2 regions of the Priestia sp. FSL H7-0729 genome follow, and region 1 is predicted to be linked to the other one. Evidence: predicted binding sites of a transcription regulator. Region 1 holds the regulator's gene; the other holds the start of a gene.
What was found. The regulator Rex, encoded in region 1, represses fermentation and respiration genes when NADH is low (regulators of the CRP and FNR family bind a similar motif). The targets are predictions, from matches to a motif close to TTGTGAAATATTTCACAA.
Positions count from the first base shown of each region.

Region 1 (8,150 bases):
CTGTCAGCAGAATCCCTTTTAACGGGCGAATCCCGAACTTGCGGATTTCTTCATGTTTGATGAGAAAATCAAGCGCTTCACGCAATTCCTGCTTGGCACTGTCCTGACCACCAATTTCTTCAAAAGTAAGCTTAGAAGGACCTTTTTTCTTCCGTTTACGCTCCTGTGCAGCACCTACGGTAATCCCGCCACGCATTTGCATCATGAACAACAAAGCTCCAACAAACACCGCTGCAATTAGAATCGGAACAATATTAACACCAGTAAAAGCAAGAAAAATAATCAACACGGGGACAAATCCAATGGCAATTTCTTTGGTCCACTTAGGCATTAGGCCACACTCCTATCTGACCGGGCACACGCGGCAGAATAATAAACTTGCTGGCATCTCCGTCTCTGAGACTGACATATACATTGTTGTCATCCATCGCTGTATTTACCTTTATTCCATTCGTAGCCATCTTCGACAATGTTGGTGTAATCTCGGTGTACTGTTTGTTCTCCATCGCCTGAGCTACGGTAAACATCGCATCACCCCACCAACTTTCCAGTGCTTCACTGGAATGATCCACAACATCCAACTTGAGTGAACGGGTTCCAATCAAGGTCTGTCCTTCTTTGTGAATATATTGGACCAGTCTGCCCAAATCAACATCAGGTTTCAGATCGAGTTTCAATTGTACGTCATTGCGGTTAATAGTTAATTGAACGTCATTGACTCCATCGTACTGGGTAACCATTTTTTCAATCGGATTCTGCAAAGCCACCTGACGATACACAAACCAACCTCCAAACAACACAACGGCTGAAATGACGGCAGTTAAAGCAATAGGCAATACTTTTAGCTTCAAGTGAATTACCCCTCCCAGATTTTGGCCCAACCTACTGGCTTATTGGTATATACGAATATGTGCACATTGACTCCTGCGAGAATTTCGACAGGTTTATTTGTTTATGAATGTAACTTTGAGTACATATCTGAGTATATCACATCGTATATACAATTTCGAAGGCGAAAATATGAATAAATTATTAATTTTAACTATTTAAATCAAAACTGTTCACAGGCAACACAAAGAACCGGTTCAGTCGGATATCCGTCTGCCGGTTCTTTCATCTCTATGATTCTCTAGCTAAGTTACTCTATCGGTTCTAACTGTTCGGGAGTGTATAGACCAAGTCCACCTGTTCTCCATTGCTAAAACGATAAAACCGATAGTGGTTATGCGTACCGTCTTTATAATACACTTGCCACACATATATTCCATTCACAACACCGGGCATGATTCGTTTAATCTCACCGGCAGGAACTTCGGAGCCAAAGCGATTGCGTATCTGTGCTTCGGACATGCCATTCTGCAGCAGCTCACTGTGTATAGCGTTAGCACCCTTAGCGGGTTGATTGTTTGCATCGAATTTAACCCAGACCATAACATCCTGGTTATCCTTATTTTTGCCGGTCAGGGTCCAGTAGATGTTGTCAGAGCCTTCTTTATCTCCCCAGATGTACTTACGCAATTCATCATGAGATGTAATGCCCAGTTGCTCCTGTGCTGCCTGTATGGCGAGCGCTTCTTCCTTGCGTTGGTCCTGTGTGACATACACGTAATAACGCTGAAGTCCAAACAGAATCAGAACCAGTGCAAGCAGCGAAATCCATATCCACTTCTTTTTTTTCTTCAAAAGCCGAACTTCCTTTCCCTATGATGCTCTGCAATGCAATTAACGAGCAAGCAAACCATCAAATGCCAATTGAGACTCACGCAAAATGCGCTCTTCATCCAGCGTCAGACATTCGCCATGTTTAACCACTTGTTTACCGTCCACCCATACGTGCTCCACATCTTTGGCAGAGGCCGAATAGATCGTATGTGAGATCAGGTCTGTATGTGGGTAGAAGTGTGCCTGTTCAATGTCCAGGGCGATGAAATCAGCCTTCATGCCTACCTGAAGCGCTCCGGTGTTGTTCAGGAAGATGGATTTAGCACCATATGAAGTTCCGAGTAGTAACGCTTCGCCCGCTGGCACGGCCGTCGGGTCACCAGACACACCTTTGTGGATCAATGCAGCCAATCTCATTTCCTCAAACATATCCAAGTTGTTGTTGCTTGCCGGTCCGTCTGTTCCGAGTGACACCGTAACTCCTGCTTTCAGCAGTGCTGGTACCCGCGCAACACCGGAAGCAAGTTTCAGGTTACTTCCCGGGTTATGGGATACAGCCACATCATGGCGGGCCAAAATTTCAATCTCTTCATCATTCAGATGCACCGCATGTGCAACCAGGGATGGACGGGAGAAAAAGCCCAGTTTCTCCAGATGTGCCACAGGACGCAGTCCATAGTCTGTAACGTTCTGTTCCACTTCACGCAGCGTTTCCGACATATGTGTATGCAGAGGAAGGTTAAGGTCATTTGCGACCTGTACAAGCTTCTCTATGTAGTCAGGAGGGCATGTATATGGTGCGTGTGGTGAGATTACGGTTGTGATGCGACCATCTGCCTGTCCATTCCACTCACGTGCAAACGCTGCCGACTCCTCCAGTTTCCGCAATTGCTCTTCTTCCGAACACAGCCCGATTACACCACGTGCCAGTGCTGCTCTAACGCCGGATTGTTCCACCACTTTGGCAACTTGATCCATGTGATCATACATGTCCAGGAAAGCTGTAGTTCCACCTTTCAACATTTCAAGCACAGATAGCGAAGTTCCCCAGTATACGTCTTCTGAAGTCATTTTCGCTTCCATCGGCCACATTTTTTCTTGCAACCATACTTGCAACGCCAGATCATCTCCGTGCCCTCTAAGCAATGACATCGCTGCATGACCATGCGTATTGATCAGACCCGGCAGGAAGAACAATCCTTTTCCATCCACTTTGGTACAATTCTCGTCTCCATCCGGCAATGTCTCACCAATATGCACAATCTTGTCATTCTCGACAACCATGTATCCTTGAACTACATTCCAAGTTGCGCCTTCATTCACGGCAAATTTGCCGTTGTGGATTACCCATCTATTTGTTGTCATCTTGCTCGTCGTCCTTTCCAGTCTCCAAGTAATAGGCCAAACTTAGCAGATCCGTTGTAAAGTCAGCATGGTGAATGCGGATGTGCGGCGGTGTTTTTAGAATAGTTGGTGCAAAATTAAGTATCGCTTCGATTCCGGATTCAATCAGCTGATCAGCTACATTTTGGGCTTCCGTATCCGGAACGGTAATAATCCCGATGCGGATGTTATCCGTTTTAACCGCTTCCGTTAATTCGTTCATTGGTTTTACCTTCAAACTGTTGATTTGACTACCAATCTTCGGTCCATATGCATCGAATACAGCAACAATCTTCATGTTGTCTTTCAGATATGCGTTGTAGTTGGACAAGGCCTGTCCGAGGTTACCCGCGCCTACCAGAGCTACATTGATTTGCTGATCGATTTTGAGAATGTGACGAATCTTCTCGATCAAATAGGAAACATCATACCCGATCCCTTTACGACCAAAATCACCGAAATAAGCCAGGTCTTTTCGAATTTGGGCCGGATTCAGATCCAGCCGCTGTCCAAGCTCTTGAGAAGAAACAGTAGCCACCTCACGCTGATGTAACTCGCTCAAATAGCGCAAGTATACAGGCAGACGTCGTACCACCGCTTCCGAAATTTTATCCGATTTCATTTTTGCTCCCCCTTACCAAGCCTACAATAAAATAATAGATGAAAAGATGAGCATTCTGTATAAACTCAGAGATAGATGTGACATTTTATACAGAATGCTCCTTGTAATTTAGGTTATAAGTTCTTACGTGCAACTGCTTTAATCGGATACGGAAATATCTAATAAAGTTTAACGCCAATCGATCATGTCATGCAATGATATAACGAAAAAAACAACCATTATTCTTGTTCATTAGCAGATTTTTCTAACCACTCGGTAATTCGTGGAACCATCTGCTCCGTGAGCATATGCTCCATTTTTGGACCAGGTAATGAATATAAAAAGAATTTACCATAGTACGCTTCAATCACCCGAGTATCATAAACAATGACAATACCTCTGTCCTTCGCTGTACGCACCAATCGGCCAAATCCTTGCTTGAAACGTATGACCGCTTGTGGCACGGACAGTTTCATGAACGGATTTTTCTTTTGTTCCTGAAGCAACTCACTCTTGGCTTCCACCAAAGGATGATTCGGCGGCTGGAAAGGCAGGCGCACAATAGCGAGACAGGTCAGTGCTTCTCCCGGGATATCTACACCCTCCCAGAAGCTGCTGGTGCCCAGAAGTACCGTAGCTTTGGCATCCTGGAACCTGCGAGTCAACTTGGAGCGGCTTCCACTGTCCACACCTTGGCCCAACAACGAGATGTCATTACCAGACAGTGCCTCTTTCAGCGGATCATAGACCTGTCGCAGCATCTTGTATGAAGTAAACAGAACCATCATGCGTCCACGCGTGGCAATTGCGGTCTCTGCGAGTGACTGCACCAGCATATTGACAAAGTGCGCATCACCCACACTGCCCTTCACACTCGGGAAATCACGCGGAATTACGAGAAGCGCCTGATCGCGATAATTGAATGGTGACGGTAGCATCGACGTTAACAGCCGGTTATTCTCAGAGGCTTCCTGTAAGCCAAGCTGCTCAATCATGAACTGGAATGACTTATCCACGGAGAGTGTAGCCGATGTAAGCACAACGCTTTTCTTTTTATCAAAAAACAAATCCTTAAGTTGTGCACTGACATCTACAGGTACGGCATACAGTTGAAGCGATTTACTGCGGAACTGACCGCTGGCTTCCATCCAGTACACCGTTTTCGCATCATCCATACGCATGAAGAAACGCAGATTCTCCTTCAATGTGGTCAGATCTTTCAGCAGTCCTGTAATGTCCGTGATCAGACTATCTGATTGATAATCATCCTGATCCTCTTTCACCTCAAGCAGCAATTTGTCCCCTTTGCGAACCAGATCACCCAGAGTTACATAGATCTGATTCTCCAGATCCTGCAACTCCTGCCATTTTGCAGGTTTTTGAGAGGCCTTTAGACGCAGTGAAAATTGCCCTGTCTCGCCTGGTGAAGCATCACTTCGTTCAGGCAACAGACCGAACAGGGCATCACTCATTCGATCCCACAGTTCTTTAACCTCAACCGCCAGCGGGAACATCTGATCCACCATGGAGCCCCATTGCGCCGAATTCTCATGCCCGGATAACTGCGAACGAAGCATAGGCAGTTGTCCATTACGACTGTCTTTAAACAGACGGGTCAGGGTATGAACCAACGTGAAATATTTCATATGCATTCCAAGATGCTTACCCGCTACATCCTCGAGATGATGGGCCTCATCGATCACAAGACTCTCATAGGCTGGCAACAGCTGATGCGCTGCTTTCACATCCGTAAACAGTTTGGAGTGATTGGTAATGACGATATCAGACAACCCGGCCTCATGTTTGGCGCGATGATAGAAACATTTGCGGAACCATGGGCAGGATCTTCCCAGACATGACTCGGATTCGCTCTGTACCGTTTCCCAGAAGTCGCCTCCGCGTCCGCTAAGGTTAAGCTCCTCATCATCTCCAGTTTCGGTCTGTGTAAGCCAAACGATCATCTGAGCGGCTGTGAAATAATCCTCTTTGGGTGTGGCAAATTCACGTTTATTGATTTTGTGTTCAAATTTGCGCAGGCACAGGTAATGTCCACGTCCCTTGAATACAGCAGCCTTAAACGGAAACGGAACCACTTGGGTCAGCATTGGAATGTCCCGCTCTCTCAATTGCTCCTGCAGATTGATCGTATGCGTGCTGACCATGACTTTCTGTTCTTGCTTCACACTTTCGTAAATAGCAGGTAACAGATAACCCAGAGATTTACCGGTACCCGTTCCAGCTTCGATCAAGAGATGTTTCTCTTCATCCAGGGCTTGCCTTACACTGCTGAACATCTGAGTTTGCGCTTCACGCTCTTCGTAGTGATCCAGCGTATCCTTCAGGTTCTCCCGAACCTGGTCCATGAATTGTTCGAAGGTTACACCTTCGAGGGGATTGCCCTCCCGCTCATCACGTGGTGCACCAATATCAGTCCAATCGCTTACATTCAGAGCAAGCTGCCGATAATAGGTGTGTCCATCGAGATCCTGGATCGGCTCTGCTTCCTTCTCACTGCGCATCCCGTCCAGGAACCAGCCTAAGTCACTGTCTTCTGGTGCAAACAGGTCACTGAGGCGCTGAATCGTTATGAGCGGTAGTTCCTTTAACTCATCCAGACACTTGAGCAGCACATAGGCTGTCGCCAGTGCATCACTGTCTGCCTGATGAGGGCGATCATGTTGAAATCCAAATTCAGAAGACACATAACCGAGTTGATAAGAACCCAGTGATGGGAACGTAATCTTCAGAAAATCAATAGTATCCAGAATACGGCCAGTGAACGGCAGATAACCGCAACGGTCAAGAGCATTCTGCAAAAAGTGAAAATCAAAAGCGACGTTGTGTCCAACAAGCACTACATCGTTAAGTAGCGGAACCATCTCCATCATCATCTCTTCGAGTGAAGGAGCGTCCGCCACATCTTCATCGGTAATACCCGTTAACCCCGAAATAAACGGGGGAATCGGGACACCAGGGTTCACATAAGAACTATATATTTGAGTTATGCTGTTGTCATGATCTATGATGGCAAGTCCGGCCTGTATAATCTCACCGTCGGACTGCGTGCCGGTTGTTTCGAAATCCAATACGGCAAATTTCATTGCAATGTACGATCCCTTCCATTCAGTCTATGTTACAGCATAGCAAAAAAAAGGGGATTTGAAAATTAACTGACAAAAAAGCGGTGTCCCCGCCGCTATGCCAAAGGAGGGAACACCGTTTTTTTGTCGCCGAATTCCCGCTTAATGAAGGGTCGTCAGCTGATTAGCATATTGCAATTTTCCCCTGTTCAACCTGCATGCTTCCATGTTGTACAGTGGTTCGGTCAATGTCGGGTCATACTGAAGGGCCTGTGCAAAAAGTGAACATGCAGCCTCCGGATTCGCAAGCTTTGCTTGAATACAGCCTAGGGCATTACATACAAGCCCCTTCAAGCGAGGTGAACCCTTAAGGTACATGATCTGCTGCAAATGTGTCCCTGCTTCCGCCATTTGTTCCAGATTCAGATATGCGAGTGCCAGGTAAAAACGAGTCAATGCACTCTCCGGATGGTCGGTCACAACCCGGGAGAATTGCATGATCGCCTGCGAATACATCTGTAATTTGAAATAGCCCTGACCTCGACTGAAACATTCCAGATGGAGTTCAGGCAGAGCAGTAACAGCTTCCTGTTCCGGTTCAAGGGAAGCAGGCTTATCCATCTCCCGCTCCCTCACCTGGCTCATCTTTTCTTCAAACATCAGCCATTCATCCAGCATTCCGTCACTCATCCGCTTAAGCAAGTTCCACTTTTGCAGCAATTCTTGTTTGTTCAGGCCTTCAGCGGAAGGATAGCTCTTGATAATTTCATCTAACATGTCGTTCATTTCTGCGAAAACATGCTGGAACATCGTTGCATCCCCACCCTTGAAAAAATGGATTAGTGCAGTGACCTGTACTCATTTTTTGCTTCAAGGGCCGATTTCATTCTCCTTACCAGTCGATTACATAATTGTTGCGTGGACTTCCTGCTTCATGGTTTGTACAGGTTTATTCTGTCCATCTACAAATACAACGGTTGGTTTGTGAGTATTTGCCTCTTCTTGCGACATCATGGCATAAGAAATGATAATGACGTTGTCTCCAGGTTGCACCAGGCGTGCAGCTGCGCCGTTTAGACAGATAACCCCGCTTCCGCGCGGTCCTGGAATCACATAAGTTTCCAGACGTGCACCATTGTTGTTGTTCACAATTTGCACTTTCTCGTTTTCCATCAAGTCGGATGTTTCCATCAAGTCTTCATCTATGGTAATGCTACCCACATAGTTCAAGTTGGCTTCCGTTACCGTAGCGCGGTGAATTTTGGATTTCATGAGTGTTCTAAACATGGGACAGTACCTCCGATTTTTGCAACCTTATATTGTCAATCAATCTTGTTTTTCCGAATTTCACCGCAAGTGCAATGAGCAGATCGTCACGTCCTTGAACCTCTTCCTGATCTGCGAGCGGCACCAGACTTGGAAAA
Region 1 covers NZ_JBBOTQ010000017.1:63,945-72,094, reverse strand. The annotation lists gene MHH93_RS25300 (AAA family ATPase) at 1-331, opposite strand, end outside; gene MHH93_RS25295 (hypothetical protein) at 324-851, opposite strand; gene MHH93_RS25290 (hypothetical protein) at 1,153-1,683, opposite strand; gene MHH93_RS25285 (amidohydrolase) at 1,723-3,027, opposite strand; gene MHH93_RS25280 (redox-sensing transcriptional repressor Rex) at 3,014-3,667, opposite strand; gene dinG (ATP-dependent DNA helicase DinG) at 3,886-6,747, opposite strand; gene MHH93_RS25270 (tetratricopeptide repeat protein) at 6,889-7,536, opposite strand; gene panD (aspartate 1-decarboxylase) at 7,630-8,013, opposite strand; gene panC (pantoate--beta-alanine ligase) at 8,006-8,150, opposite strand, start outside.

Region 2 (8,150 bases), on a different contig from region 1:
CTGGATACACAGAACCTCCATGCGCGGCATGCATTTTGGTCAACCAGTACAATCCCGTCCTCTTCCCGTTTGTACATCGCTCCGGAAGGACAGGAGGACACACAGGCCGGGTTAAGACAGTGTTCACATATCCGTGGTAGGTACATCATAAATACCTGTTCAAAATCCATTTTGATCGAGTCTTCGACACCCTTCATATTGGGATCTTCCATCCCCGTTACATGGGCACCTGCCAGATCATCTTCCCAGTTCGGACCCCACTCCAGATTCATATATTCACCGGTAATCTGGGATTTCGGTCTGGCTACAGGCTGATGCTTTTTCTCCGGACTGTTCGTCAGTTTCTCATACTCGTATGTCCATGGCTCGTAATAATCATCAATGGTAGGCTGATCCGGATTATGGAAAATGTTAAGCAAGCGTCTTGCCCGTGTGCCGGACTTCAATTCCAGTTTGCCATTCTTCATCTCCCAGCCACCGCGATAACGCTCCTGGTCCTCCCATTGTTTCGGATAACCGACCCCTGGCTTGGTCTCCACATTGTTCCAGTACATATATTCTGCACCTGGACGATTGGTCCAGGTGTTTTTGCAGGTTACGCTACATGTATGGCACCCGATACATTTGTCCAGATTCATGACCATACTGACTTGTGCTTTAATCTTCAAGCCAATCCACCTCCTGCAGTTTTCTTATGATGACGTTGAGGTCACGCTGGTTGCCTGTCGGGCCATAGTAGTTGAAGCCATAACTTAACTGGGCATAACCACCGATCATATGTGTTGGCTTCACATGAATACGGGTCGGACTGTTATGCGTACCACCGCGTGTTTGTGATATTTTGGTACCTGGAACGTTAATGTGACGGTCCTGAGCGTGATACATGAAAGCCATGCCGCGAGGAATACGATGTGTTACTACGGCTCTGGCAACGACTACCCCGTTACGGTTGAAGCATTCGATCCAGTCGTTGTCGACCAGTCCGGCTTCTTCTGCATCTTCGTAGTTCATCCAGATTGTCGGGCCGCCTCGGAACAAGGTCAACATCGGCAGCGCATCATAGTACATACTGTGAATCGACCACTTGTTATGTGGTGTCAGATAATTCAGGACAATTTCCTTGCCACCTTCAATCGGACGTTTGCTTTTCGGATGGAACGGTGTATGTTTCAACACAGGTTTAAATGTCGCTAATGTTTCTCCGAATTCGCGTAGCATCGCATGATCAATGTAGAACTGCTGTCTGCCCGTCAATGTACGCCATGGAATCAGGCGCTCCACATTGGTGGTGAATGGCGAATATCGACGTCCGCCTTTTTCCGATCCGCTGAAGGCAGGCGAGGTAATGACCGTTTTCGGTTTGGAAGTGATCTCGTCAAATGTAAAACATTCCTCAGACCGTTCCTCAGCCAAATCTTTCAAATGAAGTGCCGTTTTCTGTTCCAGCGCTTCCCACGCACGTACCGCCATCTTGCCATTTGTTGTACTAGACAAGGTCAGAATAGCCTCCGCAACATTACGGTCTGTGCTCAGATCCGGACATCCTTTACCAATGCCCTCCTTCCGGTTCACACCGAGAATGCTCTTGAGCTTCTCGTACTCTTCACTCGCAGACCAGGATATGCCTTTGGTACCGATCGGTTTGTCCTTCACAACAGGTCCCAGACTGATCATTTTGTTGTATACGGCAGCATAGTCACGTTCCACGACCTGAATATGCGGCATCGTTTTCCCCGGAATCGCTTCACATTCTCCCGCGCTCCAGTCCTTGATCTCTCCGTACGGTTGAGCAAGTTCATCCGGTGAATCATGCAAGAGCGGTGTAGCAATGATCTCCTTCTGAGGCCCATCGAATTGCTGCGCAGCCATCTCGGAGAATACACGTGCGATTTCCTTGAAGGTATCCCAGTCGGAAAGGGATTCCCATTGCGCGGCTACTGCCGGGTTGAATGGATGAACGAACGGGTGCATATCCGTACTGCTTAGATCGCTTTTCTCATACCAGGTCGCTGCTGGCAGTACAATATCGGAGTACATGGCTGTACCTGCCATCCGGAAATCCATGTTGATCATCAAGTCCAACTTGCCTTCCGGTGCTTCATCCACCCACTCTACATGCTCTGGGCGCAGGCCATGATCATCATCGTTCAGCAATCCATTCGTTGCACCGAGCAGATGTTTCAGGAAATACTCATGTCCCTTGCCGGAACTTGAGATCAGATTCGCTCTCCAGACAAACAGTACACGTGGGAAGTTCGCCGGATCATCCGGTTGCTCGATCGAGAACTTCAGATTTTTGTTCTGCAATTCAGAGGCCACATAAGCACCGATCTCATCCTTCGTCGTTGCTCCCGCCTGTAGCGCATCCTGATGCAGATCAATCGAGTTACGATTGAATTGTGGATAGGATGGCAGCCAGCCCATACGTGCAGCCATCACATTATAATCAGCCACATGCTGGAACCGCGGTTTACCCTCAAGCGCTGAGGTCAACTCTCCGACTGGGGTCTCCTCGTATCTCCATTGATCTGTTGCAAAGTAGAAGAAGGAGGTTCCGTTCTGCAGACGTGCAGGTCCAGTCCAGTCACGAGCAAAGGCAATCGTCTGCCAGCCTTCAGCCGGACGCAATTTTTCTTGACCGACATAGTGGGCCCAGCCTCCGCCGTTCACACCCTGACAGCCAGTCATCAGAATCAGGTTGATAATGGCACGATAGATTACATCAGAGTTATACCAGTGGTTAATACCGGCTCCCATAATGATCATGGACCGACCTTTGGTATCGATCGCATTCTGTGCGAACTCGCGTGCAATCTGTACGACGGTCTCTTGGTCCACACCAGTGATTTTCTCTTGCCACTTTGGAGTGAATGGTTTTATCTGTGCTGCATGCGAAATGTCGTCTCCATAGTTAATACGTACACTCAACTGCTCCACACCAGTGACTACTTCTGCTGAGTCCGCAGAACGCGTCATTACACGTTCAATTCCGTATTTGGCAAGTACCAGATCGTATACAGCTGTTACTGTAATCCATCGATCCTCAAGCCATATTCGACGTACAGGAATCTGCCGCTGCATGACATGTTTCCCCTCATCATCAAAGTACGGCAGTTGAATCGTAACCAGATCATGATGAACGCCAAGCATGGATAGTCTTGGATCAATCGGCTCACCGTTCTCTACCTGTTCCATTTTGAGATTCCATGTGCCTTCTTCACCCCAACGGAAGCCCAAACTTCCTTTTGGCATCGCATAAGTTCCACTGTTTTCATCGTAAACGAGCGTTTTCCAAGCCATGTTATTACCTGTAATGCCCAGATCTTCCCCAACGAGAAATCTGCCTGCTGTGTGTACGCCGTCCTTTTCTTCCACAATCAGCAGATTTGGAAAGTCCGTATACTGTTTGGCATATTGCATGAAATAGTCCGTAGGCTTTTCAATATAAAACTCTTTCAGGATGACATGGCCCATAGCCATTGCCAGAGCGCCGTCCGTTCCTTGTTTTACCGACATCCATGTATCTGCAAACTTCACATATTCGGCATAATCCGGACTAATTGATACCACTTTCGTTCCCCGATAACGTGCTTCAGCCAGGAAATGGGCATCGGGGGTGCGCGTCATTGGCAGATTCGAACCCCATACCAGAATGTATCCGGAGTTGTACCAGTCGCTGCTCTCGGGCACATCGGTCTGATCGCCCCAGATCTGAGGTGAAGCCGGTGGCAGATCCGCATACCAGTCATAAAAGCTGAGCAATGGTGATCCCATCAGGGATAGGAAGCGCGACCCTGCTGCATAACTGACCATCGACATGGCCGGAATTGGAGAGAAACCAATAATCCGGTCAGGCCCGTATTCTTTGATCGTATGAATCAGTGAAGCGGCGATAATCTGTGTCACTTCACCCCATGACGCGCGAATTAATCCACCTTTACCCCGCACCGATTTGTATCTTTTCACTTTGGCCGGATCATCCGCAATGCTGGACCATGCTTGAACAGGGTCACCATGCGTCTGAAGCGCATCACGCCACATGTCCAGCAACGCACCACGTACGTAAGGATGTTTGACACGCAGTGGGCTATACAGATACCATGAGAAGCTCGCTCCACGTGGACATCCCCGTGGCTCAAATTCCGGCATATCCGGTCCAGTTGAAGGATAGTCGGTAGCCTGCGTTTCCCACGTTACAATGCCGTCTTTCACATAGATCTGCCAGCTACATGATCCGGTACAATTGACTCCGTGTGTGGAACGCACCACTTTGTCATGCTGCCAGCGGCGGCGGTAGACATCTTCCCAGTCCCGGTTGACCGGGGACATCTCACTCCATCCTTCCGCACTTTTTTCACGTTTGGCAAAATATTTGAGTTTGCCCATCCAAGGCATGCTTTTGTTACTCATTGTTGTCCTCCCACATATATGACCTGTTGATGCAAGTCCTGACTCCTGAACTGCTGTTGCTAACCCCCGATTTGCGACATATGTCGCAGCGTTGGCGTGCCGCCGATCTGTTGCCCGTTTAAGGCTTTTAACATGTCATGTGTTTCGGGTTTGGCTCCGAGCGCCTTGTAAAATAAATCCCGCACCGCCTTGTCATCACCTACGAGTGGACGAACATTGAACTCATCCGACCAGTAGAGACAAGGTTTGATATTTCCATCTGCCGTCAGCCTGAGCCGATTGCAATTCCCGCAAAAATGGCTACTCACCGGGTGAATCAGACCAAACGTTCCGGCAGCTCCCACAATGCGATAACTGTCTGCCGGACCATTCCCGTAAATCTCTCCACAGCTTTCGTAATCCCATCGTGCTCCACATGTTTCCAGCACATGTTCGAGAGGCATATACCCTGATCTCCAACCATCTCCACTTTCTCCAATAGGCATGTACTCAATAAAACGAATATGAAGGGGTTCATCCCGGGTCATCCGCAGAAAATCTTCCACCTCATCGTCGTTCACGCCTTTCATCAACACCACGTTCAGCTTGATCGGATAAAATCCGGCCTGTTGGCTGGCCTTAATTCCATCCAGCACACGCTGCACCTTGCCACCTCGAGTAATGCTTGCGAATCGTTCTGGCTTCAAAGAATCCAGGCTTATGTTCACCCGGGTTAACCCCGCAGTCTTTAGCAGATCCGCATAAGGTGCCAAATAGATACCATTGGTTGTCAATGCAATGTCCTCAATTCCTGGAATAGCGGATAACATCGCAATCAGTTGATCCAGCCCCTTGCGAACAAGAGGCTCCCCTCCGGTCAAACGCAATTTCCGAATGCCCAGTGGAGCAAGCGCCTTAACGATGGACGTGATTTCTTCATAGGACAGGATGCGTTCTGTCGGTTCAAATTGCATTCCTTCCTCCGGCATGCAATACACACAGCGGAGATTACAGCGATCCGTAACCGAAATTCTCAAATAATCATGCACTCTTCCAAACGGGTCCATTAATGTTGATTCCATACACGTACCTCCCTTCTCTAGGGTGCTGTCTTCATATCAGCCGAAGGAGGAACCTAATCTTCCTCTCATCCAGTGTCATCTTGACGCTAAATATAAGGATGTCTCGCTCGACGAACTGTGCAAAATATCACAAGAAGTGAAACATAGCGCACAGTCGCACATTTAATTATGCTCCGCAACCCTTTTCCGAACAGGATTCTAATCTAAATAAGGCAAAATTATGGCAATAGTAAATGTGTGAGCAGGCTCACACAGCCCTCTCTTCACGTTTTCTATAATCAAATTGCAACACCACACTATCCCTATTTGGAGGAATGACACATGAACACATACGCAGCAACCATTAATGCCACGGAGTATCCACCGCATTTGAAACATAAAGTTATTTTCGAAACGTTTGATCAGTTGCAACCACAGGAGTCCATGCTGCTCATCAACGATCACGATCCCAAGCCCCTTCGATTCCAGTTCCAGTCCACACATCCCGACGGCTTCAACTGGGAGTATATTGAACAGGGTCCTAAGACGTTCCAGGTCAAAATCAGCAAAATATAGATTGGAGCTGAACCGCTATGGCGCACGTTGAAATCATTGACGATACTACACTTCGCATTACGCTGCGGCTGGAAGACGCCACAACCATGGTTCAAATGGCGCAGCGTGAGCAAGCGGAATATGCGCAAGAGATTATCACCATTTATGAGAAAATGCCTGTATTCGAATATACTCATTTCTGTTTCTACGCCTATGACAGTGCAAGACTATTTGAGCGTGTACTCGGAATGGACCCGAAAGCCTATCTCTCCTTCTCCCTCGATGCGCCAGAGTCATTCTTCTATGCGCTGTACGGTGGAATGGCCGCTCTGTATAAATCGTCTCTACAGTTGGTAGAGGCGGATGTAGCCAGTGCAGGATCGGATGTGAACGCACATGTCTCCATCTGATGTTCATATTGTTGAATTGGATGTGCGTCCTCATCTGAGTAAAAAGCTAGAGCCGTTCCAGCTGATCATGGACACGGTCAAAGGCCTTCAGCATGAAGATGTCTTTGTACTACACGCTCCATTCAAACCAACGCCTCTGCTTGGTATTCTCAAGCTGAAAGGATACTCCAGCACATCGGAACGAAAGGGTTCGGATCACTGGGTTACCACGTTTGTACACAAAAAAAATAAAACCGGTGCAAAAGCATGTTCTGCAATGGTTTTATCTGGATCGGAAGCTGATTCTGATCCAGATTCCGACGAAGAATCAGCTTCATGCAAAGGACATCCGGGAGAGCAAGCTGTTGCGATTGAAAACTTTGAATCTCTACAGGCTCCCACCGTTATACTCGACAATCGCGGATTGGAACCGCCACAACCCATGATGCGAACACTTGCCGCACTGGAGCGTTGCAAATCTGGGGAAGTCGTGTTGATCCACAATGACCGTGTACCTGTATTCCTGATTGAAGAGTTGAACAATCTCGGTTGCCTCTATACGGTCGAGGATCAAACGGATGGCACAGCCAAAGTGAGAATTGAAAAAGGGTAAGGAGGCGAACGCCATGTCCAGGTTGCCGTTTCTTTTTATCATCACGGGCATCTTTGGATTTGTAATGTATCATGCCTTCTCCCTGCTCTCGCTGACAGGCTGGCTTGGTGATGAACTCAGAGGACCCGAAGGCTGGTTTCACGCTCATTTGTTTGTGCTTGGATGGGCAACGATGCTGGCCATGGGTGCCGTATATCAGTTGATACATGTTATTTTGCAATCCAATATCTATAGTCTGTTTCTCGGTTATTGTCATTATTTCTTGTTCAGTATCGGTATCGTGGGCATGTTATACGGCTTCATTCGTGCAGATGTCATATGGATTGCCGGTTCTGCTACAATCGCGCTTTCAGGCATTCTATTGTTCGGGTGGAATATGACCGTTACCCTCATCCGAGCTTCACAGTGGAATCCGGTGACGATTAGCGCCGCCTGCGCCTGCCTCTATCTGGTGCTCACCGGGTTATCCGGTATGCTAATGGGTCTGAATTTTGCCTTTGGTGATTGGAATGGCTTGCATGAACGCTTGTTCGGCGCACACATCTGGATGGGGACACTCGGATGGTTTGGCATGTTAATTACCGGCTTCAGTTACAAAATGCTGCCCATGTTCTACCTGTCCCACAATTATTCCATTCGATTGCAGAAAGCGGTCTTGCTCCTGTGGAATGCAGCTGTAATCACAGGCGTTGTCGCTTTTCTCACAGGCATCAAGGGTGGCTTGCTCTGGTTCGCGCTTTTGCTTCTAACCGCAGCCCTGCTCTTCTATGTGTATCACTTGGAGCAAATTCAGGAAAAACGGCACAAAAATAATCCGGGTCCAGGCATTCGCTGGTCTGTGTATGTAAGCCGTGGGCTTGCTGTATATGCTGTTGCCCTGCTGATCTATTCCGCGCAAGGGACTGAGCTGCTACTCCATCCACGTGTTGTCCTGCTGTCTGGATGGGTATATCTTGGGGGCTGGGTGTCTCTCACTATACTCGGGTATGCCTCCAAAATCGTGCCTTTTCTGTGGTGGACCCACAAATATGGCAAGCAAGCAGGCAGACCCGGAACACCGCTAATGGCAGGTATGCTGAGTGAACGGTATGTCCATTGGGGTATGCTCGCCATGGTCGCTGGAAGCCTTCTGCTTGTCAGTGG
Region 2 covers NZ_JBBOTQ010000001.1:46,703-54,852, reverse strand. The annotation lists gene narH (nitrate reductase subunit beta) at 1-668, opposite strand, end outside; gene MHH93_RS00220 (nitrate reductase subunit alpha) at 658-4,410, opposite strand; gene moaA (GTP 3',8-cyclase MoaA) at 4,470-5,471, opposite strand; gene MHH93_RS00210 (DUF2249 domain-containing protein) at 5,793-6,026, shown strand; gene MHH93_RS00205 (hypothetical protein) at 6,044-6,415, shown strand; gene MHH93_RS00200 (DUF2249 domain-containing protein) at 6,402-7,007, shown strand; gene MHH93_RS00195 (hypothetical protein) at 7,021-8,150, shown strand, end outside.
Region 2: a site for Rex is predicted at 5,587-5,604, ahead of MHH93_RS00210 (DUF2249 domain-containing protein). Genes of this name have one in related genera too.